3 regions of the Martinezella lusitana genome follow, and region 3 is predicted to be linked to each of the others. Evidence: riboswitches for the same ligand, from Rfam matches in the RefSeq annotation. Region 3 holds a riboswitch; each other region holds the start of a gene.
What was found. Region 3 has a riboswitch for thiamine pyrophosphate ahead of thiC (phosphomethylpyrimidine synthase ThiC). Riboswitches for the same ligand answer to the same signal wherever they lie in the genome.
Positions count from the first base shown of each region.

Region 1 (7,714 bases), 740 kb from region 3:
CTGGCAGGATCCCGGTTCGGCATTCTCGGCGGCTATGCAGCTTGCAGCGCTCGCCGCGATCATCTCCTATTTCTGGAGTGACGTTCGCTACGTGACCTTTGGCTCGATCGATGCGATCCGGCAGAGGGATTGGCGGTCGCCCGCGATACGGCTCGCGATTGCCATTGTCATCGCGACGATCCCAATCGGCGTCGCCGGCTTGCTGCTATCGTCGTCCCTGAATGCCTGCGGCACCTCTCTCCGCAGCCTCTGGGTTATCGGGATCGCCTGTCTCGTCATGGGCCTTCTTCTGGCCGCCGCGGAACTCTACAGCCGGCACAGGAAGGACATGGAGCAAATGACCTTGCTCGATGCGCTGTTTGTCGGCATCACCCAGGTCGGCGCTCTCATCCCCGGCGTATCGCGCTCCGGCTCGACGCTGACTGGAGCGTTGTTTCTTGGCTTGAAGCGCGAAGAGGCCGCCCGGTTCTCTTTTCTGCTCGGGCTGCCGGCAATCGCCTTGGCCGGACTAAAGGAACTGTTGACGCTGTATAAGGCGCATATTCCGATGGAGGCATGGTCGGTGCTGCTCGTCGGGCTGCTCGTCGGCTGCATCTCGTCCTTCGTGGCGATCTGGGGCCTGATGCGTTTCCTGGAGCGGTTCTCCACCTGGCCCTTCGTGATCTATCGCGTCGTGCTGGGCGTCGTCATCCTCTTTGGCGTGTTTGCCTTGGGCTGGAGCTAAGCGGGCTCTTTTGCGCTATTCGACCGGTTCGCCGCCTGCTATGTGGCCCAACAGATAAGACATAGCGACGGGATCAAGACGATGGAAGTAAGAGACAGCAACGGAGCAGTGCTTGCCGACGGCGACAACGTGACCCTGATCAAGGATCTGAAGGTCAAGGGGACGTCTGTGACCTTGAAGCGCGGTACGCTAATCAAGGGCATCCGTCTCACCGGCAACGAAGACGAGATCGAATGCCGAGCTGAGAAGATCAAGGATCTGGTTCTCAGAACTGAGTTTCTGAAGAAGGCATGATGTGGTGCCATTGCCATTTTCGTAGAAACGGCAATGGCTTGCAGATGACGGTGACAGCGAAGCTTTAGTGACGCTACCCGAAGACCAGCCCGCCATCCACGATCAGGTTCTGGCCGGTTACCGCTCGCGCCCAGGGGCTTGCGAAAAAGAGGACGGCATCCGCGGCCTCTTCCGGTGTCGTTACACGGCGCAAGGGTGTGTTGGCGGCAATGAGATCGAACACAGCTTCCGGCGTGGCGCTGCTGGCATCGGTGGTGCGGAGCAGGCCACCCGACACCATGTTGACCGTAATGCCCTGTGGCCCGAGTTCGGCGGCGGCCGTTCGTGTCAGTGAGAGCAGGGCAGCCTTGGCGGCTGTGTAGTCATGATAGGGCACGACAGGGTTCTGGAAGAGGTTTGTGCCGATGGTGACGACGCGGCCGAAGCCAGCTTTCGCCATGGAAGGGCGCGCGGCCTGAATGAGATTGAGCGCACCTTGCAGGGCGGTGTCGAGTTGCGCGGCTACTGCCGTCCAGCTCAATGCATCAAGCTTCGGGCGGGCATCGCCGTTGAAGCTGAAATCGGCAAGCGCATTGTGGACGATTGTCGTCGGTGCGCCGAAATGGGCGGTGACTTCTTCCACCAGCCTTTCCGTTTCGTCTCGGCTGCGGATATCCGCCTGAAACGCTTGGGCATGGTCGCCGAGCCGGGCGGCAAGCGCCTCGGCGGGCTCGCGGCTGGTGCGATAATTGATGGCGACCTTCGCACCTTCGCGGGCGAAGGCTGCTGCGATCGCAGCGCCGAAGCCACGGCCGGCGCCGGAGACGATGACGATCTGCTGGTTAAGAGGCAGGCTCATTTCGGTTGTCCTTCTGTGTCTGGCCATAGCGCGTGAAAATGCTGAACCGGCCCGTGGCCGCTACCAACCGAAAGCGTTCCGGCCGCGGCAACGGCGCCTGCGAGGTACTGCTTGGCGGTGGCGACGGCTTCCGTCAGCGTCGCGCCCTTGGCGATCTCGGCGGCCAGGGCACTCGAGAGGGTGCAGCCGGTTCCGTGCGTGTTCTTGGTCGGAACGCGGCTGGCTTCGAACCACATCAGGCCTTCCGGACTTGCCAGCACATCAGGGCTTTCATCGCTATCGAGATGTCCTCCCTTGATCAGAACGGCCAGTGGCCCGAGTTTTGCCAGAGCTTGTGCCTGCCGCGCCATCGTCTCGCGATCTTCGGCGACCGGTTCGTGCAGAAGAGCCGCCGCCTCGGGCAAATTGGGTGTCAGCAGCGTTGCGAGCGGAAGAAGCCGCTGGGTCAGAATGTTAACGGCGTCGGCGGCGAGCAGCGCGGCACCTCCCTTGGCAATCATCACCGGATCAAGGACGATCGGAATGCCTCGATGCGGGGCGAGTGCCTCAACGACGGCCTCTGCGATGCCCGCATTCGCGATCATGCCGATCTTTACGGCGTCAACGCGGATATCGGCAAAGATCGCCTCGATCTGATCGGCGACGAATTGCGGCGGGACAGGATGAACGCAGGACACACCTTGGGTGTTCTGGGCCGTCAACGCAGTCAGCACCGCCATCCCATAGACGCCGCGTGCCGAAAACGCCTTCAGATCCGCCTGGATACCGGCGCCGCCGGACGGGTCGGAGCCGGCGATGGAAAGAACGTTGCGGATCATTGGCGTGCCTCCCTGATAGCTCTCGCGATTTCGGCGGCTGCGGCCTGCGGATCCGAGGTGCCGCAGATGGCGGAAACGAGGGCGATGCCGTCAGCACCGGCCAAAAGGGCGTCTGCCGCATGCACGGCCTTCAAGCCGCCAATCGCAACGGACGGAACGGGGCAGAGATCGATCATGCGGGCAAGGCCTGCAAAACCGATCGGCTGCTTGTGGTCGGGCTTTGTCGGTGTCGCGAAAACGGGACCGATCCCGGCATAGTCCACGAGGTCAGGATCAATGGCGGCAGCAAGCGCCTCTGTTTCCACCGAAAGGCCGAGGATCATATCGGGGCCGATCAGTCGGCGGGCGGTAAGGGCGTCCATGTCGTCCTGGCCGATATGCAAGCCGTCGGCGCCGATCGCGATTGCCGCCTCGATGTCGTCGTTGACGATAAGGCGCGCGCCGGTGCCCGCCAGAGCCTGCTTCAGCACGAGGCCGGTTTCGATCATGCTTGCGGTCGAAGCTTGCTTGTCGCGCAGTTGCACGATGGTGGCGCCACCGGCGACTGCGGCGCGTGCGGTTTCCACCATGCCGATACCGGCGCAGAGCACCGGGTCGAGCACGAGGTAAAGAGAGAGATCGAAGTGCTTCATAGCGAGATGATCCTAGCTTCGCTGTCGATCGCCTTTTCATCGAGCCCGGCCAGTGTATCGAGGAAACGCCATGAAAACGAACCGGGTCCGTCAGCTTCGCGGCCTGCTTGCTCGCCCGCCACTGCGAAGACGGCCAGTGCCGCGACCGTTGCGGCGAACGGTTGATCCGGTCTTGTCGCCGCGAAGGCGCCAACGAGGCAGGTCAGCGAGCAACCAAGCGCGGTCACCTGCGGCATGAGCGGCGAGCCGCCCTCTATGCGGCTGGCCTTGTTTCCGTCGGTGACGAAATCCGTGGCGCCGGTGACTGCAACGACCGTGTGATGCTTTTGGGCAAGCAGGACGGCGGCTTCCTCTGCCAGTTCGACAGGATCCCGGCTATCAACGCCCTGGCCACGGCTGGTGCCGCCGGCAAGCGCAATGATTTCCGAGGCATTGCCCCGAATGACCGTCGGATGCAGATCCAGCAACCCGGCGACTGCCTTTCGCCGGAAGGACGTGGCGTAGTGGGCGACGGGATCGAGAACCCAAGGCTTGCCCGCTTTGTTTGCCGCCTGCGCCGCTGATGTCATGCCGGCGAGCCAGCCGCTGGAAAGCGTGCCGATATTGATCGTCAACGCGCCGGAGATGGCGGCGAATTCGCCGGCTTCCTCCTCCGCATGCACCATCGCGGGAGAGGCACCGGCGGCGAGCATCACATTGGCGGCGATGTTCATCGCGACGAAATTGGTGATGCATTGCACCAGCGGCGGGTTTGCCCGCATGGCCGTTAACAGAGTGCCGGGAGTGGTCGGGTCTTGCATGTCGCCCTTTCGGGCGGGGCGAGACGCGAAGGGAGACGACGCAGCGTGCCGAGACCCCGAGCGACTCCCTCCGCCAGCATGATCTGGTTCAGGTTCAAAGGGTGCTTCTCAGCCCGTCATCGACGGACGCCCCTGTCTCTCATCACCGTCTTTTTCGCAGAGAACGGCTGCGCTGTCACCAGAAAATCGTCGGCCGTATCGTAATCGAGGTGAGCCAAAGCGAGCGGACACCGCGAGGCAGCTCCGCAACCCATGCATCAGTTGCATGGGTGCATTGAGACCTTAGCTATACAATCAACGAGGGTTTCGCACTACATCACTCTCATCGGAGCGGATGGAGCGCCAAGCACGGCAGCTCTGCTTCGAATACCCTAGGAAAGGGGATCATCATGAACGTAGCACGCTCTTTTAATAACTGGCTCAAGTATCGTCAGACGGTCGCCGAACTGGGCCGTATGTCCACGCGCGAACTGCATGACCTCGGCATCGGCCGTAGCGAAATCCGCAACGTCGCTCGTGCGGCCGTTGTTCGCTAACAGCGTAAAACGCTGATCTACAGTCAAAATTCTGCTAGCGCCTGCTTCCTCCCGAGCGGGCGCTTTTGCTTTGTACGCGCCACAGGCGAAGCGCGGCGTTTCCGGGTGAGGGGCTTGCCGCCTGAAAGCCGCCCGATTTTCGCATAATGCATAGCTGCCTTGCAAATAAATGCCTATGAAGTAAGCAGGTCTAGTGTATAGTCATATTCATCGAAGCAATGCACCTCCTCCCGCAGAGCTTCGATGATGCGGGCGCCCTTATCCTCCTCCCAAGGTCGCCTGCGGGAACGGCAGCACTCCTCCTCCCAGCTGCTGTTCGGTTCTTTTCGAAAAGCCTGCCGCACCTCCTCCCGCGGCAGGCTTTTTCGTTTTGGGCCGAGCCGAATTTCTCCGGCGACCCGACTGGGAACCAGTCAGATCCTCACGCGCAAATCCTGACGCCAATGTGATCCCGCCCTCTCGTAAAAATTGATCATGCCCCTATGTGCGTAATAGAGAACGCGCTAGATCGGTCGGTACGTCGCAATTGTATCCGCCGAAAATCAGGAGTTTGAGCATGACCGATTCTGCCGAATACACGCCGCCGAAGATCTGGGTCTGGAACAAGGCGAATGGCGGCCAGTTTGCCAATATCAATCGTCCGATCGCCGGGCCGACGCACGAAAAGGAATTGCCGGTCGGCCGCCATCCTCTCCAGCTCTATTCGCTGGGAACACCGAACGGGGTGAAGGTCACGATCTTGCTCGAGGAGTTGCTGGCGCTGGGCCATAGCGGCGCCGAGTACGATGCCTGGCTGATCAAGATCGGCGACGGCGATCAGTTCGGAAGCGGTTTCGTTGATGTTAATCCAAACTCCAAGATTCCGGCGCTGCTAGATCGTAGCGGCCCGACCCCGATCCGGGTCTTCGAATCCGGTTCAATCCTGACCTATCTCGCCGAAAAATTCGGGGCGTTCCTGCCGACCGAACAGCCGGCGCGCGCCGAATGCCTGTCTTGGCTGTTCTGGCAGATGGGCAGCGCTCCTTATCTCGGTGGCGGCTTTGGCCATTTCTACGCCTATGCGCCGACAAAGATCGAATACGCGATCGACCGTTTCGCCATGGAGGTGAAGCGCGAGCTCGACGTTCTCGACCGCCGTCTCGCCGAAAGCGAATATCTGGGTGGAAAGGACTATACGATCGCCGATATTGCCGTCTGGCCCTGGTATGGCGGACTAGTGAAGGGCTGGCAGTATGGCGCGGCCGAGTTCCTTCAGGTGCAGGATTACAAGAATGTCCAGCGCTGGGCCGAGGCAATCTTTGCACGACCGGCCGTGAAGCGCGGTCGCAAGGTCAATCGCCTGTCCGGCGATCCCGCCGACCAATTGCATGAGCGTCACGACGCCAGCGATTTCGACACCAAGACCCAGGACAAGCTTACGGCCGCTGGCTAAGCAACCTACTCATTCGTGCTTGAGCCCGTCGCCATCATGGCGGCGGGCTTTTCATATTTGCGACTACCGATGCTTTTCCGATCGGCACGTCAGCCTCGCTCCATCTTGTTTGGCCAAATGTCTCATAGACATCGATGCGCGCATTCGAAGTGCGTCGATGAAGGACCGCAAGGGGAATGCCGCGCATGCAAGAGAGCTTTGACGACCGTGCCTCCGGCCCCGCCTCGAGCAGCCAGTTGGACAATGATCGTGATGAGCTTCTCGCTTGTCTGGTGTCCGGCGGAGACGAGAGGCTGGATTGCGAACCCGTGACTGGCCTTAACATGTATGGCCACGGTCCATTGCCCCGGCCGCTGGATCTGGCCTTCGGTTCGTCGACCGCATCGACCATTTCCGCGCCAGCTTTCGCGGCAGTCGGCGCCTATCATGCGCAGCTTCTTCGGGAGATGGAGACGCATGCCGCCGCTGACATCTATGCGCGGGAGATCGCGAGGGTTCGAACGGAGTTGCTGCATCTGCTCGGCCTTGACGACGGCACGGAACAAGTGGACGCCGTCATGGCGACATCCGGTACCGATCTTCATCTTTTCGTCGCCGCGCTGCTGGCGCGCGAGGATAACCGGACATTGATGACCATAACGCTGATGGGCAATGAGACCGGGAGCGGGGTCATGGCTGCCGCTGCCGGCCGGCACTTCATGAACCGCGTCAGCAACGATCGCCCGGTTGCCAAGGGCGAGGAGCTCAGCCCCGGACAGGCCACGCGCAACGCCGCCGTCGCGGTGCGTAACGCGGATGGTACGTTGCGCAGCGACGACGAGGTCGAGAGCGAGTTGAGAGGCTTGATCGAACTTGCCCGCGCCGCCGGTCTCAGATGCCTTCTCGTCGTGACGGATGTCTCCAAAACCAGCTTGCTCGCGCCCGGTCTCGATACGGTCTTCCGCTTGAAAGCACGTTTCGGCGCCATGCTCGATATCATGATTGATGCCTGCCAGTTCCGGGTTTCCGCTGCCACGATCCGCGCCTATCTCGCCCATGACTTCCTTGTGGCGCTGACAGGCTCGAAGTTCCTGGCCGGGCCGATTTTCAGCGGAGCTCTGTTGTGTCCGCCGCGATTGTCGGCTCGACTGAAGCAGCGAGCTTTGCCGGCGGCGCTTGCTGATTATTGTGCGCAAGCGGACTGGCCGGAGGGCTGGGTGGCTAGGGATGAGTTGCCGCATCGCGCCAATTTCGGCCTTCTGCTGCGATGGAAAGCGGCCCTGTTCGAACTGGAGCGTTTCGTGAAGACGCCCGACGAAAAGATAATGGCCGTTCTGTCCGCTTTTGCCGCGGCGGTGCAGGTTCGGCTGGAGCGCGATGGCGCCTTCGAGCAGCTCGATACGCGCGCCATAGCCCGAAATCGTCTAGAGGATCGGCCATGCGGATCGCGTTGGGACGAGATCCCGTCGATCTTTTCATTCTACCTTAGAAACCCCTATCGGGGGGCATTCTGGCGGCGGCGGAGACTGCCGCGGTTTATAAGGACCTGGCAGTCGAAGAGAGCGGCCTTACGCCGGTGCGCCTCGGTCAGCCGGTTCGCTGCGCCGATTTCGGCGATATGCCGGCAAGCGCCTTGAGAATCTGCCTGAGCGCGCCGTTGA
Region 1 is NZ_CP050307.1:801,722-809,435, forward strand. Features, by position in the region: gene HB780_RS06740 (undecaprenyl-diphosphate phosphatase) at 1-724, shown strand, start outside; gene HB780_RS06745 (alkylphosphonate utilization protein) at 806-1,018, shown strand; gene HB780_RS06750 (3-oxoacyl-ACP reductase) at 1,092-1,856, opposite strand; gene thiD (bifunctional hydroxymethylpyrimidine kinase/phosphomethylpyrimidine kinase) at 1,853-2,674, opposite strand; gene thiE (thiamine phosphate synthase) at 2,671-3,306, opposite strand; gene thiM (hydroxyethylthiazole kinase) at 3,303-4,106, opposite strand; TPP riboswitch at 4,155-4,250, opposite strand; gene HB780_RS06770 (DUF1127 domain-containing protein) at 4,496-4,642, shown strand; gene yghU (glutathione-dependent disulfide-bond oxidoreductase) at 5,199-6,074, shown strand; gene HB780_RS06780 (hypothetical protein) at 6,260-7,690, shown strand; gene HB780_RS32930 (hypothetical protein) at 7,687-7,714, shown strand, end outside.
Region 1: another riboswitch for thiamine pyrophosphate. It lies ahead of thiM (hydroxyethylthiazole kinase); the one in region 3 lies ahead of thiC (phosphomethylpyrimidine synthase ThiC).

Region 2 (7,714 bases), on a different replicon from region 3:
CATGTCGCCCGGCAGCAGCGGCACCGCCTCTTCGTCACCCGAGGTCAGCAGCACGTCGAAGCCTTTTTCGGCAAGCTGAATGCCGTAGAGCAGATGCTGGATCGCATGATCCGAACGCTCTCCGCCCATGGCGCCGACAAGGATCAGCCGCTTAGCGCCGCGATCGATCGCCTCGGTGATGGCGATCTCGCCATCCGTCGCCGCCTTCGCCGCCGGATAGGGCTGCTTCGGCACGCCAGGAAAAGCGCCGCGCAGGTCCGCTGGCGTCGAGTCGAAATCGCCGACCCAGACTTCAGGCGTCGCATTCAGCGCCACGGCGTGGCGCATGCCGCCATCCGCCGCGATGAAACGGCTGCCGGCCGTCGCCGCGCGCAGCCGGTCCGTGAGGCGCAGCTCGCCGCCGAGGAGGATGGTGAAGGTCGTGGATTGGCTCATGCGCCAAGCCCATAGCGCAAAGACATGTCCCTAGGGAAGAGCGCTGTTTGGAGCCAAGCCGGCATTCAGTCGGCGGTTTCCTTGAGACGCGTCTGAAAAGCATGCTCGTAGCCGCCGATGAAGCGGTCGAACAGATGCGAAAAGGCCTCGATATCCTCGGCCGACCAATCCGCAAGGATGCTTTCGATGAGCGCGAACTTCTGCGCCTGGATTTCGGCGAGCAACCTTTGCCCGAGCGTGGTCAGCACCACGACGATGCGCCGCGCATCCGCCTGCGATGCCTTGCGGCGCAGCACGCCTCGGGTCACCATCTCGGCGACGATGCGGCTTGCCCGCGAGGGGTCGATGCGCAGGATCTCGGCGATTGCCCCGACGGTCACTTCACCGGACACTTCCGCCCGCCTGACGGCATCGATGACGTCCAGATGCGAAAGCTCCAGCCCCGGCGCAACGTTCTGGATCGCCAGCCGCCCGATCATGCGGCGGCCCGTCATTAGGCGCATACGCGTCATCACCTGGCCGATGCGCAGCAGGTTCTCGTCTTCAGGCAGCGGCGTCGCTTCAATTTCTCGTGTGGTCGTTGCTGATGTCATTCCGCCAGCATATCAAAGATGGGCAGACATTAAAATATGCAAACGGCATTCATCTGCCGTTGACAATTATATGCCAATAGCACATATATTGCCCTGCAACATGTTGCCCTCGAATAGCCTACCCGAAAGCAAGATGCTGCGGATTCAGGAACTGGAGCGACCCATGCCCGTTCGGTCGAACGCGCGGCACTCCAGGCAAGCTCGGATTTCTCGTTCCATGGACATGCAGACCACGCCCGCGCCGCTCGTTGCGGATCACCGCCGCCGGCTTATCCTCTTCTTCTTCCTGATGACCGCCATGTTCATGGCAACGCTCGACAACCAGATCGTATCGACGGCGCTGCCGACGATCGTCGGCGAATTCGGGCATCTGGAACGCTTCGGCTGGATCGGCTCTGCCTATCTGCTGTCCCTTTCTGCCGTCATGCCGGTCTACGGCAAGCTCGGCGACCTCTTCGGCCGCAAGTATGTGATGATGACCGCGATCGCGATCTTCACCGTCGGCTCGGCCGTCTGCGGTCTTGCGGTGTCGATGGATACGCTGATCGCCGCCCGCGTCCTGCAGGGTCTTGGCGGCGGCGGCATCCTGGTGTCGATCTTCGCCGTCAACGCCGACCTCTTCGAGCCGCGTGAGCGCGCACGCTACCAGAGCTATTCCAGCCTGGTCTTGATGGCATCGGGTGCCATCGGCCCCGTTCTCGGCGGCACGATGAGCGACCTCTTCGGCTGGCGCTCGATCTTCCTCGTCAACGTGCCGATCGGCTTCATTGTGCTCACCGGCCTCGCCTTCATGCTGCCTTACCGCAAGCCGGCCCGTAAGCCGAAGATCGACTATGCCGGCGCGATCCTGCTGGCGCTCACCACCACCAGCATCGTGCTTGCCGCCGACGGTACGGAACTCTTCGGTTCGCTGCTGTCGCCGCAATGCCTTGGGATCATCGCCTTCGGGGCGCTCTGCGCGGTCGCCTGGGTCTTCGTTGAGCGCCGCGCGCCGGAGCCGATCGTGCCGCTAACGCTGTTCCGCAACCCGACCTTCGGCCTGCTCCTGATTATCTCCATTACCAGCGGCGCCGTTGCGATCGGCATGGTCAACTATTTCGCACTCTTCCTGCAAACGACGACCGGCCTGTCGCCGTCGGTGGCGGGTCTGCTCTTCATCCTGTTGACCGGCGGCATCGTCTGCGGCTCACTTTCGGCCGGCCGGCTGATTTCGGCCAGGGGCCGCTACAAGCCCTTTGCGATTGCCAGCGCCGCCTGCAGCACTATCGCCTTCGCAACACTGGCACAGGTTCATGCAGGTACGCCGATCGCCTTTATCGGCGCCCTGATGCTGCTGCATGGCATCGGCATCGGCCTGGCTCAGCAGGTGCCGGTCATCGGCATCCAGAACACCGCCGCCAGTCGTGACGTCGGAGCGGCGACCGGCGCCGTCACGCTGTCGCGCATGGGCGGCGCCTCCATCGCCATCTCCATCTACGGCGCCATCATCGCCGCCAAGCTCGGCAATGTCGGCGTCTCCATTCCCGGCGTCACCAACATCAAGGAACTGACGCCGAAGATGATGGCCGCCCTGCCGGACGCCACGCGCGAAGCGGTCGCCAGCGCCTATGCCAGCGCCTTCAGCCCGCTGTTCATGACGGCCGCCGCCATCTGCCTTGTCGGCCTGCTGACCTCGATCACGCTGAAGAACGTCCAGCTCCCGAGCGCCACCAAGAAGCTCGATAGCCAGGCCGCCGCTCACGCCGCCGAGTAAGCTGCGCATCCTCGCAATCGACAAGGGGGCACCCCCTTGTCATCCCCTCGTCACGGGGCTAAACCTGCCAACGCTCTAACGGGGTGCCTTATGTCTTTCAAAGACATCTGGCTGAGAGGCCTTCACCGGCCAACCCGCGGAACCTGATCCGGCTAACACCGGCGGAGGGATTAGACGCGTGACGAAATCATAGCGCCCTTTTCCCGTTCAAGACGAAACCAAGAGGAGGCGCTGCCATGCCCAACCGATCGCTGATGACATTCTTTGCCGGGCTGGCCTTTGCCACCGGCACCACCTTTTTGCCGCGCAGGCCGCAGAGGCCGCCGACAAGACGCTCACCATCTATACCTATGAAAGCTTCACCGCCGAGTGGGGTCCCGGCGCCAAGGTCAAGGCCGCCTTCGAGAAGACCTGCGGCTGCACGGTCAACTACGTCAGCGTCACCGATGGCGTGGCGCTGCTCTCCCGGCTGAAGCTGGAGGGCGCGGGCACCAAGGCCGACGTCGTTCTCGGCCTCGACACCAACCTCGTCGACGAGGCCAAGGACACAGGCCTGTTCGACACTAGCGGCGTCGATACATCCGCCCTCAAGGTCCCAGGTGATTTCAAGGACGATGTTTTCGTGCCCTATGACTACGGCCATTTCGCCGTGATCTATGACACCCAGACCATCAAGAACCCGCCGAAGAGCCTGAAGGAACTGGTCGAGGGCGATCCGTCGCAGAAGATCGTCATCGAGGACCCGCGCACTTCGACGCCGGGCCTCGGTCTGCTGCTCTGGGTCAAATCGGTCTATGGCGACAAGGCCGCCGACGCCTGGACGAAGCTCAAGGGCCGCATCCTGACGGTGACGCCCGGCTGGTCGGAAGCCTATGGCCTCTTCACCAAGGGCGAAGCGCCGATGGTGCTCTCCTATACGACCTCACCGGCCTATCACATGATCGAGGAGAAGACCGACCGCTATCAGGCGGCCTCCTTCTCCGAAGGACATTACATCCAGATCGAAGTGGCCGGCCTGATCAAGTCGTCGCCGAACAAGGATCTTGCTCGCGACTTCCTGAAGTTCATGGTCACGCCGGGCTTCCAGGACACAATCCCGACCAACAACTGGATGATGCCGGTCTCCGCCACCTCCGAGCCGCTGCCGGATGCCTTCAGCAAGCTGGTCGTTCCCGCCAAGACCTTCCTGATGAGCCCGGATGTCGTCGAGAAGAACCGCAAGGCCTGGATCGACGAATGGCTAACGGCCACCAGCACCAACTGACACCGACATGATACTGACGGCGCCTGAGAGACGACATGCCATAGCCGGCGGGGCATTCAGCCTTGCCGGCATCGCCGTCTTCATCGGCCTCGCCATCATCATCCTGCTTGCCGCCGGCATCGGATCCGGCGGCGGCAATCCACTCGCAGACCCCTATCTTCTCCGCGTGTTGCGCTTCACCCTGCTGCAGGCGACGCTCTCCACCCTGCTCTCCATCCTTTTTGCGATCCCGGTTGCCCGCTCCCTGGCACGACAGCCGCGGTTCCCCGGTCGGCTCTGGCTGATCCGGCTGATGGCCGTTCCCATGGGCCTGCCGGTGCTGATCGGCGCGCTCGGCCTGCTCGGCATCTGGGGGCGCCAGGGCATTCTCAATCAGGCGCTGGCGAGGCTTGGCCTGTCGCAGCCGATCAGCATCTACGGGCTGACGGGCATCCTCTTGGCGCATGTCTTCTTCAACCTGCCACTGGCGGCCCGCCTGATGTTGGCCGGGCTCGAACGCGTGCCGGCGGAATATTGGCTGATGGCCGGCGGGCTCGGCATGCGCCCTGGCTCCGTCTTCCGCTTCATCGAATGGCCGGTGCTGCGCGGCCTGATCCCCGGTATCGCCGGCCTGATCTTCATGCTCTGCGCCACCAGCTTCACGCTGGTGCTGACGCTTGGCGGCGGCCCGGCAGCAACGACGATCGAGGTGGCGATCTACCAGGCGCTCCGCTTCGATTTCGATCCCGGCCGCGCCGTCACATTGTCACTGCTACAGATCGTCGTCACAGCCGCTATTCTCGGCGCCATGGCGCTAACGCCAGCGCCGGACGAGCACGGGTTGACGAGCGGTCGTGCAACGCGGCGCACCGACGGGACATTGCCTGCCGCACGATGGACCGACGGCGCGCTGCTGCTGATCGCCGCCCTGTTTATCGGCCTGCCGCTCGCCTCGGTGGTCGTCACCGGCCTCAAGGCCGATCTTCTGAAACTCGTCAGCCAGACGATCTTCCTGCAGGCAACCGCAACGAGCCTTGCCATCGCTCTTGCCGCCGGTCTTCTGGCGGTGCTGACCTCCTTCGCCATCGTCCGCGCCCGTGCGACCATATCGACCGAACGCCGGAAAACACCCGGCCTGCGCGGGCTGACCATCGGTTTGAGCGGCACCTCCTCGCTGGTCCTCCTGGTGCCGCCGATCGTACTGGCAACCGGATGGTTCCTGGCGCTGCGGCCGCTCGGCGACCCCGCCCGCTTCGCCGCCCTGCTAATCATCGTCATCAACGCCCTGATGGCGCTACCCTTCGTCATCCGCGTCATCGAACCGGCCTATATCATCCACCGCCGCCACACGGAGCGCCTCGCCGCCAGTCTCGGGCTTACCGGTCTTGCACGGCTGCGCCTCATCGACTGGCCTGGCCTGCGCAAACCCTTCTTCACCGCCCTCTCCTTCGCCATGGCGCTGTCGCTTGGCGATCTCGGCGCCGTCGCCCTTTTTGGTTCCGATAGCCTGATGACCCTGCCATGGCTGGTCTACAGCAAGCTCGGCAGCTACCGCACCAACGATGCCGACGGGCTTGCTTTCATCCTGGGGCTGGTATGTCTTCTGCTGACCATTGCCGGCACGACCGGACAGGGCAGGCATGAGGATGAAGGCAGGCGGAATGACTGACGGGCAGAACATGGCGGAACAGAGCATCGCGATGACCGGCGTCGAGCTGCGGCTCGGCACGCATGATTTCCGCTTCGACTGCGATCTGCCGCACGGCAAGATCATCGCCATCACCGGCCCATCCGGATCGGGCAAGTCGACCTTCCTCAATCTGCTCGCCGGCTTCGAGACGCCGGACCGTGGCCGCATCCTGCTCGCCGGGCAGGATGCGACAGGCCTGCATCCTTCCGAGCGGCCGGTATCGCTGGTCTTCCAGGACAACAACCTCTTTTCCCATCTCGATCTCTTCACCAATGTCGGGCTGGGCATCAGCCCATCGCTAAAACTCACGGCGGACGACCGGAAACGGATTTCGGAGGCGCTAGCGCGTGTCGGGCTTGCCGGTTTCGAACGGCGCAAACCGGGCACGCTCTCCGGCGGCGAGCGGCAACGTACCGCTTTCGCCCGGGCGCTGGTGCGCGACAAGCCGATCCTGTTGCTCGACGAGCCCTTCGCCGCGCTTGACCCCGGCCTGCGATCCGGCATGGCCGAACTTCTGACCACGCTCCACCGCGAAACCGGCAATACGGTGCTGATCGTCTCGCACGATCCCTCGGAAGTCCGGCGCCTCGCCGATCACGCCGTCTTCATCGACGGCGGCGCGATCCGGCTTTCGGCGCCCATCGACCGCTTCCTGACACAGGACAACATCCCGGCACTGACCACATTTTTACAGCATTAAGCGCAATGCAGCATTTCAGCGGCGATTTTGCCTTAATTTTGTCGCGGCATCCGGCTGAAAGTCCTCGTAAATGCTTGCCAAAATACAACGCAGTCACAATTAAGCGGAGTCTCGCTATGCAACGGCTGCCGAAATCGGCTACAGCAAAAGCTCGGATCATCCGGTTGAACTCAGGTCTGATCGCGGTGGATGCAACCTTAGACGACACGCGGCTATGATCGGCCCGGTTATGATCAAGCAAGTTTGGCGCCCAGCCGGTATGGCAGCGAAATGAGTGGGATACAGGTACTGAAGCAGAGCAAGCACGCAGGACGAAGGATCAGTGCGACTACTGCGGCCCATGCGCGCCGCCTCGCTCTCGTCTTTCTTGCCGCGACGGTGCTCAACAGCTGCCAGACGGTGATGGATCAGTCCTATCAGCCGAACGTGTCGCCTTCCGCCAATCCGCAGATCGTGTCCGAAGTGCAGAAGAACGATCCGCGCGCGCAGATGGGCGCCCGCGAGCATCCACGCATTCTGGCGAGCTACGGCGGCGAGTACAAGGACGCAAAGACCGAGCGCCTCGTTGCCCGCATCGCCGGCGCGCTGACCAGCGTTTCGGAAAACCCGCAGCAGTCCTACCGCATCACCATCCTGAATTCGCCCTCGATCAACGCCTTCGCGCTGCCCGGCGGCTATCTCTACGTCACGCGCGGCCTGCTGGCGCTTGCCAATGACGCCTCGGAAGTCGCCGCCGTGTTGTCGCATGAGATGGCGCATGTCACGGCCAATCACGGTATCGAGCGTCAGAAGCGCGAAGAGGCCGAGGTCATCGCCAGCCGTGTCGTCGCTGAGGTCCTATCCAGCGATCTCGCCGGCAAGCAGGCGCTTGCGCGCGGCAAGCTGCGCCTTGCCGCCTTCTCGCGCCAGCAGGAGCTGCAGGCCGACGAGATCGGCATCCGCACGCTCGGCCAGGCCGGCTACGACCCTTACGCCGCCTCCCGCTTCCTCAACGCCATGGAAGACTACAGCCGCTTCATGACGGCGAACTCCGACGCCGACCAGAGCCTGGACTTCCTGTCGAGCCATCCGAGCACGCCGCAGCGCATCGATCTCGCCAAGGCGCATGCCCGCGAATTCGGCGAGGAAGGCAAGGTCGGCGACACCGGCCGCGATTATTACCTCAACGGTATCGATGGCCTGCTCTATGGCGACAGCCCGGAGGAAGGCTATGTGCGCGGCCAGACCTTCCTGCATGGCGGGCTTGGCATCCGCTTCGACGTGCCGCCCGAATTCCGCATCGACAACAAGGTCGAAGCGG
Region 2 is NZ_CP050308.1:2,309,633-2,317,346, forward strand. Features, by position in the region: gene HB780_RS24915 (thiamine diphosphokinase) at 1-435, opposite strand, end outside; gene HB780_RS24920 (MarR family winged helix-turn-helix transcriptional regulator) at 501-1,028, opposite strand; gene HB780_RS24925 (MDR family MFS transporter) at 1,246-2,781, shown strand; TPP riboswitch at 2,851-2,968, shown strand; gene thiB (thiamine ABC transporter substrate binding subunit) at 3,041-4,045, shown strand; gene thiP (thiamine/thiamine pyrophosphate ABC transporter permease ThiP) at 4,053-5,693, shown strand; gene HB780_RS24940 (thiamine ABC transporter ATP-binding protein) at 5,686-6,414, shown strand; gene HB780_RS24945 (M48 family metalloprotease) at 6,817-7,714, shown strand, end outside.
Region 2: another riboswitch for thiamine pyrophosphate. It lies ahead of thiB (thiamine ABC transporter substrate binding subunit); the one in region 3 lies ahead of thiC (phosphomethylpyrimidine synthase ThiC).

Region 3 (7,714 bases):
CATCGGTCTGAAGGTAGAGCATCTCGCCTCGCACCCCGCGTAACTCGCGGGTCTCTCCAATGCGTGCGCCGCCGGTGCAGTCGACAATATCGTCGAAACCCTGTTCGGTCGGATTCTCGCTGGCGAAGGTGACACCCTGTCTGCCAAGCTTCTCCTGCAGCGCCCTCAACACTCGCCGTGGATCGAGATGAGCTTCGCGCGAAAAGAACAGGCCTTGCCGGAAGCGCCCGGCAAGTGCCGGCTCCAACGTGGCCAAAGCTTCTTCTTCCACCCATTCATAACCCGTGGTGCGGCTAGCGAAGCGCTTCAGCTCGCCGTGATCGCGGGCCGGAGTGACCACCAGCGTCCCGTTTCTGTGTACCTCTCCAGGTAGGATCGCATCCCACCGATCGGGAGCGTCCATGCCACGTAAGAGCACGGCCTCCTCGGCGCTTTCACGCTCGCACCAGGGCGCCAGCATCCCGCCCGCGAGCCAGGATGCGGCATGGCCGAACCCTGGGCGCGGGTCGAAGACGGTGATGTCGGCGCCGCGAGCGTAGAGCTCATGCGCGACGGTGAGGCCGGCGACGCCGACCCCTTTGACAAGGACGCGCATCTCAGCCGGCCGAAGGCTCGACGGCATCGATCGGCATATAGAGATCGCCGCCCTCGCGATATTTTGCCGCCATTGCCTCCAGACCCTCCTTCTGCGCCTCGGCGCGGATGTCGTGGGAGATCCGCATGGAGCAGAATTTCGGGCCGCACATGGAGCAGAAATGCGCGACCTTGTGTGCCTCCTTCGGCAAAGTCTCGTCATGGAAGCTGCGGGCGGTTTCCGGGTCCAGCGAGAGGTTGAACTGATCCTCCCAGCGGAATTCGAAGCGGGCACGGGAGAGCGCGTCGTCGCGCAGTTGCGCTGCCGGATGCCCCTTGGCGAGATCGGCGGCGTGGGCGGCGATCTTGTAGGTGATGACGCCGGTCTTGACGTCGTTGCGATCCGGAAGACCCAGATGCTCCTTAGGCGTAACGTAGCAGAGCATCGCCGTGCCGAACCAGCCGATCATCGCCGCACCAATGCCGGAGGTGATGTGGTCGTAGCCGGGCGCGATGTCGGTCGTGAGCGGCCCGAGCGTATAGAAGGGCGCCTCGCCGCAGACCTTGAGCTGCTTATCCATGTTCTCCTTGATCTTGTGCATCGGCACATGGCCGGGGCCTTCGATCATCACCTGGCAATCCTTAGCCCAGGCGATCTTGGTCAGCTCTCCCAACGTTTCCAGCTCGGCAAACTGGGCGGCATCATTGGCATCGGCGATCGAACCGGGGCGCAGGCCGTCGCCGAGCGAGAAGGAGACGTCATAGGCGCGGCAGATGTCGCAGATCTCCTCGAAATGCTCGTAGAGGAAGCTTTCGCGGTGATGATGGAGACACCACTTGGCCATGATAGAACCGCCGCGCGAGACGATGCCGGTGACGCGATTGACGGTGAGCGGAATGTAGTGGAGCCGCACGCCGGCATGGATGGTGAAATAGTCGACGCCCTGTTCGGCCTGCTCGATCAGCGTGTCGCGATAGACCTCCCAGGTCAGGTTCTCGGCAATACCTTCGACCTTCTCCAGCGCCTGGTAAAGCGGCACGGTGCCGATCGGTAGCGGTGAGTTGCGGATGATCCATTCGCGGATATTGTGGATATTGCGGCCGGTCGAAAGATCCATGACGGTATCGGCACCCCAACGCGCCGCCCAGACCATCTTTTCGACCTCTTCGGCCATCGACGAGGTGACGGCGGAATTGCCGATATTGGCGTTGATCTTCACCAGGAAATTGCGGCCGATGATCATCGGCTCGGCTTCCGGATGGTTGATATTGGCAGGGATGATCGCCCGTCCCGCCGCGACTTCCTGACGGACGAACTCGGGCGTCACATGATCCGGAATATGGGCGCCGAAGCTTTCGCCGTCGCGAACCATGGCCTCCGCCTGCGCCTTGCGGCCGAGGTTTTCGCGGATGGCGATGAACTCCATCTCGGACGTGATGATGCCGGCGCGCGCATAGGCGAGCTGGGTGACGGCCTTGTCGTCCTTTGCCCGCAGCGGCTGGCGCAGCGTGGGAAATTCCGGTGTCAGCCGCTCGCCGCTAGCAAAGCCGTTGTCCTCGGGGCGGACATGGCGGCCCTGATAGGATTCGACGTCGCCACGGGCGAGCACCCATTCGCGGCGCAGATCAGGGAGACCCTGCTCGATACGAATGTCGGCACCCTCGATTGTGTAGGGGCCGGAGGAATCATAGACGATGACAGGCGGCTCGCCCGATGTCGGGTGGAGGCTGATTTCGCGCATCGGCACGCGAATGTCTGGGTGGATGTCTCCCGGAATGTAGATCTTCCGGGATGCCGGCAAGGGGCCGGTGGTGACTGTCGGGGTTACATTCTTTGCGGCGATATTCATGGTTTGAGGCTCCAAGTTGCGATTGGAGACCCAGTCCTCAGCCGGAATGATGAAAAGACGCCGGCTCAAGGATTCCACGCGTGAATCCGTAAGCCTTTCGAGCGCTTGCACCGTCCCTACGCCAGTATGAACTGGATCAGGTTCAACGGGTCACTGCGCCACAATCGGCAAAGCCGAGTTGTCCAGCAGTATCTCAGCCCCTTGCCGGGACCCCCCTGGTGAATGTCGTGAAGGCTATGCTTTCGGTTCGGGTCATGTCAACCCCGCAGGTGAGGCGATGACACTGAGGCTTGGCCGCGAGGCTGTCCGGCCAAGCGACACTGCTACGTCTTGGGCGCGCTCGTCGTTTCGCGGGTGACGAGTTCGAAGCCGACATCCAGACGGCTCTCCGTCGGTTGCGGGACGGTGCCGTCCGGCTCCAGGATAGCCAGTAGCAACTCTCCGGTTTTTCGACCGATCATTGCGGCATCGACGCGGATGGTCGACAAGGCCGGCACGCATTGGCGGGCAATGTCGAAATCACCGAAGCCGAGAATGGAAAGGTCGTCCGGGATGACGATCTTGCGGCGGTGACATTCCATCAGCGCGCCGACGGCGGAAATGTCGGAAACCGCAAAGACGGCCTGAACGTCGGGCGCCCGCTGGAGAAGCGTGCTCAGCGCCTCAGCCCCGTGATCGTAGGACGAGGGCGCGGCATTCTGGCGAACGATGAAGTCGTCGGAAAGATCTGCCTCACGGAGGGTCGCGGCAAATCCGAGCAGGCGACTTTCGCCGCGAAAGTCGGTAGCGTCCGCGGTCACGGCCGATCCGATGGCGCCGATGCGGCGATGGCCGAGAGAGATGAGATGCCGGGCCGCCAGCCGCCCGACCTCGTAGTTGGAAAAGCCGACCGCATGGTCGATTGGGTGTTCCGACGCGTCCCAGATTTCGACGATCGGAATGCCCGCCCGCAGCAGCATCTCGTTGGTCGCCTTGGTGTGGACCGCGCTGGCGATGACGATCGCATCCGGGCGTCGCGCCAGCATGGCGCGAACGATGCGCTCCTCCTCCGCCAGGCTGTACAGGGTATAGCCGATCAGGAGCTGGTAGTCGGCGGCGCGCAGCGCACCCGCGAGGCCCTGTGCGGTGTCGGCGAAATTGGCGTTGGTCAGCGTCGGCAGGATCGCGGTGATGAAGTTGGTCCGGCGCGAGGAAAGTGAGCTGGCGGTCCGGTCCGGCACGTAGCCGAGTTGCTCGATCGCCGTCATCACGCGATTGCGTGTTGGTTCGGCGACCAGCGTCGGATCAGCCAGCACGCGCGACACGGTCATCTTCGAAACGCCGGCAAGCCGCGAGACGTCGCTCATGGTCGCCTTGCGGGATATGTCTGAAGGATGCGCCACGTTTTCCCCTGTTTTTGGTTCACGCAATCCGTTGGTAGACGAGATGATAGAACCGGCCGTCGCACATGCTCATCATCTCGTCGGTGATGGCGCGACCTTCCAGGCGAACGGGCGAGACGAGTGCCTCTTCCACAGCTTCCATCGTCGGATAATCGATTTCCTGGACCATGATGATCGGCGCGGCTCCGGGGTCGCTACGCCCGGTGCGCATCACACGCACTGCCTGGGCATTCGGCATGCGCTTCCACACGGGTAGCAGCTTTTCCTCGACGATGCGAAAGAATTCCTCTTCGCGGCCGGCATGGATTGCGCCCTCGAAAATCGCGGACCGTGTGAACATGAATTTTCCTCCCTTGAGACTGTGTCGAAACAGCGGTGTCTTATCTGACTTGCAATGATACCGGTAACATGTTCTATTGCAACCACCAACCGAAATGGCGCGAGCCGGATCGGGAGCGGCGGATGAATGTTGGGATTATCATTCTAATTCCGCGAGAACGGAGTAATCGGTTCAGGACTGCTGGCTTTGGCAGGGCGGTTTTTTCATTCAGTTTTCCTATGTTACCGCAAACATAGGTGCCGTGAATAAGTTGGTAGTTTCCACCGCGAGAGCTCCGGGGAGTGGGCAGCGGCGGAGTGTGACAAAGCAACAGATGGAGGAGCATCATGAACATTTCGAAATCCCTGCGCGGGGTCATGGCAGCGGTCGGTATTGTCGCCACGGGGCTGCTCGCGACGACACAGGCGCATGCGACGACGCTGAACGACATCATTTCGCGCGGCAAGGTGCGCATCGGCGTTCTCACCGGTGCGCCGCCGATGGGCATGATCGATGAAAAGGGCAATCCGAGCGGCTATGACGTCGACGTCGCCAATCTGATTGCCGGCTATCTCTCTCTGCCGGTGGAACTGGTTCCGCTGACGCCGCCTTCGCGTATTCCGGCGTTGCAGACCGGCAAGGTGGACTTCCTCGTCGCAACACTGGCGCCGACCGGCGAGCGGGCGAAGACGGTGATGTTCACCCAGCCCTACAGCGCTTTCAACATGGACATCATTTCCGGTCCGGACCAGAAATTTACCCAGCTGTCGGATCTCCAAGGCAAGCGCGTGGCGGTGAACCGTGGTTCGTCGCAGGAAACGGCATTGCGCAAGGCGGCGGTTCCCGGTCTAGAAATCGTTGTCTATGAGGATGATTCCACCAGCGCGCAGGCGCTGATCGCCGGCCAGACCGACGCGGCGGCCGTGCCGTCCACGGTTGGCGAGGCGATCATCAAGCAGCGTCCGGATGCGGGTCTGCAGGTCGGCTTCACCTTCTTCCAGCAGGGTAACTCCATGGCGACGAAGATCGATGATTTCGAACTGCGCCAATGGCTGAATACCTCAATCTATCTCATGAAAGTCTCCGGTGATCTCGACAAGATCTCGGTGAAGTGGACCGGCCGGCCGATGGCGCAGCTTCCGTCCTTCTGATCGGGTTTGCGTCCGTGCCCGCCGGCGGAAAACATTCGCCGGCGGGCCGCGAAACCTCAACGGAGGTCCTTTTCCATGTCCTATACATTTCAATTCAGCGCCCTGGCGCAATATCAGGGTGAGTTCCTGAGCGGTCTCTGGTTGACCATCAGGCTTTCGGTTCTGTCCATCATCCTCGGCTCGGCCTTCGGCATCGTGCTTGCCTCGCTGCGTTCCGTCCGGGGCAGGTGGGTGCGGTTTCTGGTCGACGCCTATGTCGAGGTCATCCGCAATACGCCCTTCCTGGTCCAGCTTTTCATCGTCTATTTCGGGCTGCCGGGTATCGGCCTGAGGGTTGGCGCCGATACGGCTGCACTGATCGGCATGACCATCAATCTCGCTGCCTATTCGACGGAAATCATCCGAGCGGGTATCGAGGCGGTGCACAAATCCCAGATCGAGGCGGGCGAGGCGCTCGGCTTCACGCGCTTCCAGATCTATCGCCATGTCATCATCGTGCCGGCCGTTGCCAAGGTCTATCCGGCGCTGTGCAGCCAGTTCGTGCTGATGATGCTGGCATCGAGCGTCTGCTCGGCGATCTCGACCCATGAACTAGCCGCCTCGGCCGCCTTCGTGGAATCGCAGACCTACCGGTCCTTCGAGGTCTATATCGTCGTCACGCTGATGTATCTGGCGCTGGCGCTGGTGCTGCGCGCCGGTCTCGCGCTCGTCGGGATGTGGCTCTTCGGCCGCCGCGTCGCGCGTCGCACGATCACGGCCCTGCCGGAGGTACAGGCATGACACTCAGAACATTCGGCATCAATGAATTCACCTTCCTGGTGCAATCGCTGCAATGGACGGTCGTTCTGACGATCATCGCGCTGATCGGTGGTGGGCTCCTGGGCTTTGCCGTGGCGCTCGCCCGCACCTCGTCGATCAAGGCCGTGCGTATCGCCGCCGGCACCTATATCCAGGTGATCCAAGGCATTCCGGTCCTGATGATCCTCTTCCTGTCCTATTACGGGCTGAGCCTTGCCGGCTTCGAACTGCCGCCGCTGATTGCCGCGGGTGCGTCGATGACGATCTATGCCTCCGGCTATCTGGCGGAGATCTGGCGGGGCTGCATCCAGGCCGTGCCCAAGCCGCAATGGGAGGCGTCCGAGTCGCTCGCCATGACCCGATTGCAGCAATATCGCTACGTCATCCTGCCGCAGGCGATGCGGATTTCCCTACCGCCGACCGTCGGCTTTGCCGTGCAGGTGGTGAAGAACACCTCGATCACCTCGATCATCGGCTTTGTCGAACTCGCCCGTGCCGGGCAGCTCATCAACAATGCGACGTTCCAGCCGTTTCGCGTCTTCATCGCGGTGGCGATCCTCTATTTCGTCGTCTGCTACCCATTGTCCCAGCTGTCGCGTTGGCTGGAAAGGAGGCTTCATGCCGGAAGTAATCGTTGAAAATGTTCACAAGAGCTTCGGTGCGCTCGAGGTTCTGAAAGGTGTGTCGCTGAGCGTCGGACGGGGCGAGGTCTTCGCGCTGATTGGCCGCTCCGGGTCCGGAAAGAGCACGCTGCTGCGCTGCATGAACGGGCTGGAGAGGATCAATTCCGGCCGGATCGAGATTGCCGGCCATGCGCTCGGCGGCGATGCCAAGTCGCTGAGGGATCTCAGAACCGATGTCGGCATCGTCTTCCAGAGCTACAATCTCTTTCCGCACCTGACGGTGGGTGAGAACATCATGCTGGCGCCGCGCATCGTCAAGGATGTCAAGAAGGCGGCAACCCGCGAGATCGCCCGCGAAGTGCTGCAGCTCGTCGGCCTGTCGGAGAAGTTCGATGCCTATCCGGATCAGCTGTCCGGTGGCCAGCAGCAGCGCGTGGCCATCGCCCGCTCGCTTGCCATGCGGCCGAAGGTGATGCTCTTCGACGAGGTGACCTCCGCGCTCGACCCGGAACTGACTGAGGAAGTGCTGCTGGTCATGGAGCGACTGGCGCGCGACGGCATGACGATGATCCTCGTGACGCACGAGATGAGCTTTGCCCGGCGCGTGGCGACCCAAACCATCTTCATGCACAAGGGCACGATCTGGGAGCAGGGGCCGTCGGCGGAGCTGTTCGCCAACCCGCAAACGCCCGAGCTGCGCCAATTCGTGAAATCCGACGTGAAATGACCCTCGTTCAAAGTTTGAGTTGATCCATGACCGTAGACATCCTGCAGCTCTGCCCGCTGACGCCCTTTCTCGAAACGGAGTTGGCCAAACGATTTACCATCCATCGCCTCTTCGAGATGGAGGACAAGGCGGGCTTCCTGGCGGCCAATGGCGATAGCATTCGCGTCGCCGTCACAGGCGGTCACCTCGGTATTCCGGCCGATCTGGCCGCCGCCCTTCCAAAGCTCGAAATCGTCGCAATCAACGGCGTCGGCTTCGACAAGGTCGACCTGGCCGAGGCGAAGCGGCGGG
Region 3 is NZ_CP050307.1:60,046-67,759, forward strand. Features, by position in the region: gene thiO (glycine oxidase ThiO) at 1-595, opposite strand, end outside; gene thiC (phosphomethylpyrimidine synthase ThiC) at 597-2,423, opposite strand; TPP riboswitch at 2,519-2,650, opposite strand; gene HB780_RS03275 (LacI family DNA-binding transcriptional regulator) at 2,747-3,769, opposite strand; gene HB780_RS03280 (EthD domain-containing protein) at 3,825-4,145, opposite strand; gene HB780_RS03285 (transporter substrate-binding domain-containing protein) at 4,472-5,275, shown strand; gene HB780_RS03290 (amino acid ABC transporter permease) at 5,351-6,055, shown strand; gene HB780_RS03295 (amino acid ABC transporter permease) at 6,052-6,711, shown strand; gene HB780_RS03300 (amino acid ABC transporter ATP-binding protein) at 6,692-7,423, shown strand; gene HB780_RS03305 (2-hydroxyacid dehydrogenase) at 7,450-7,714, shown strand, end outside.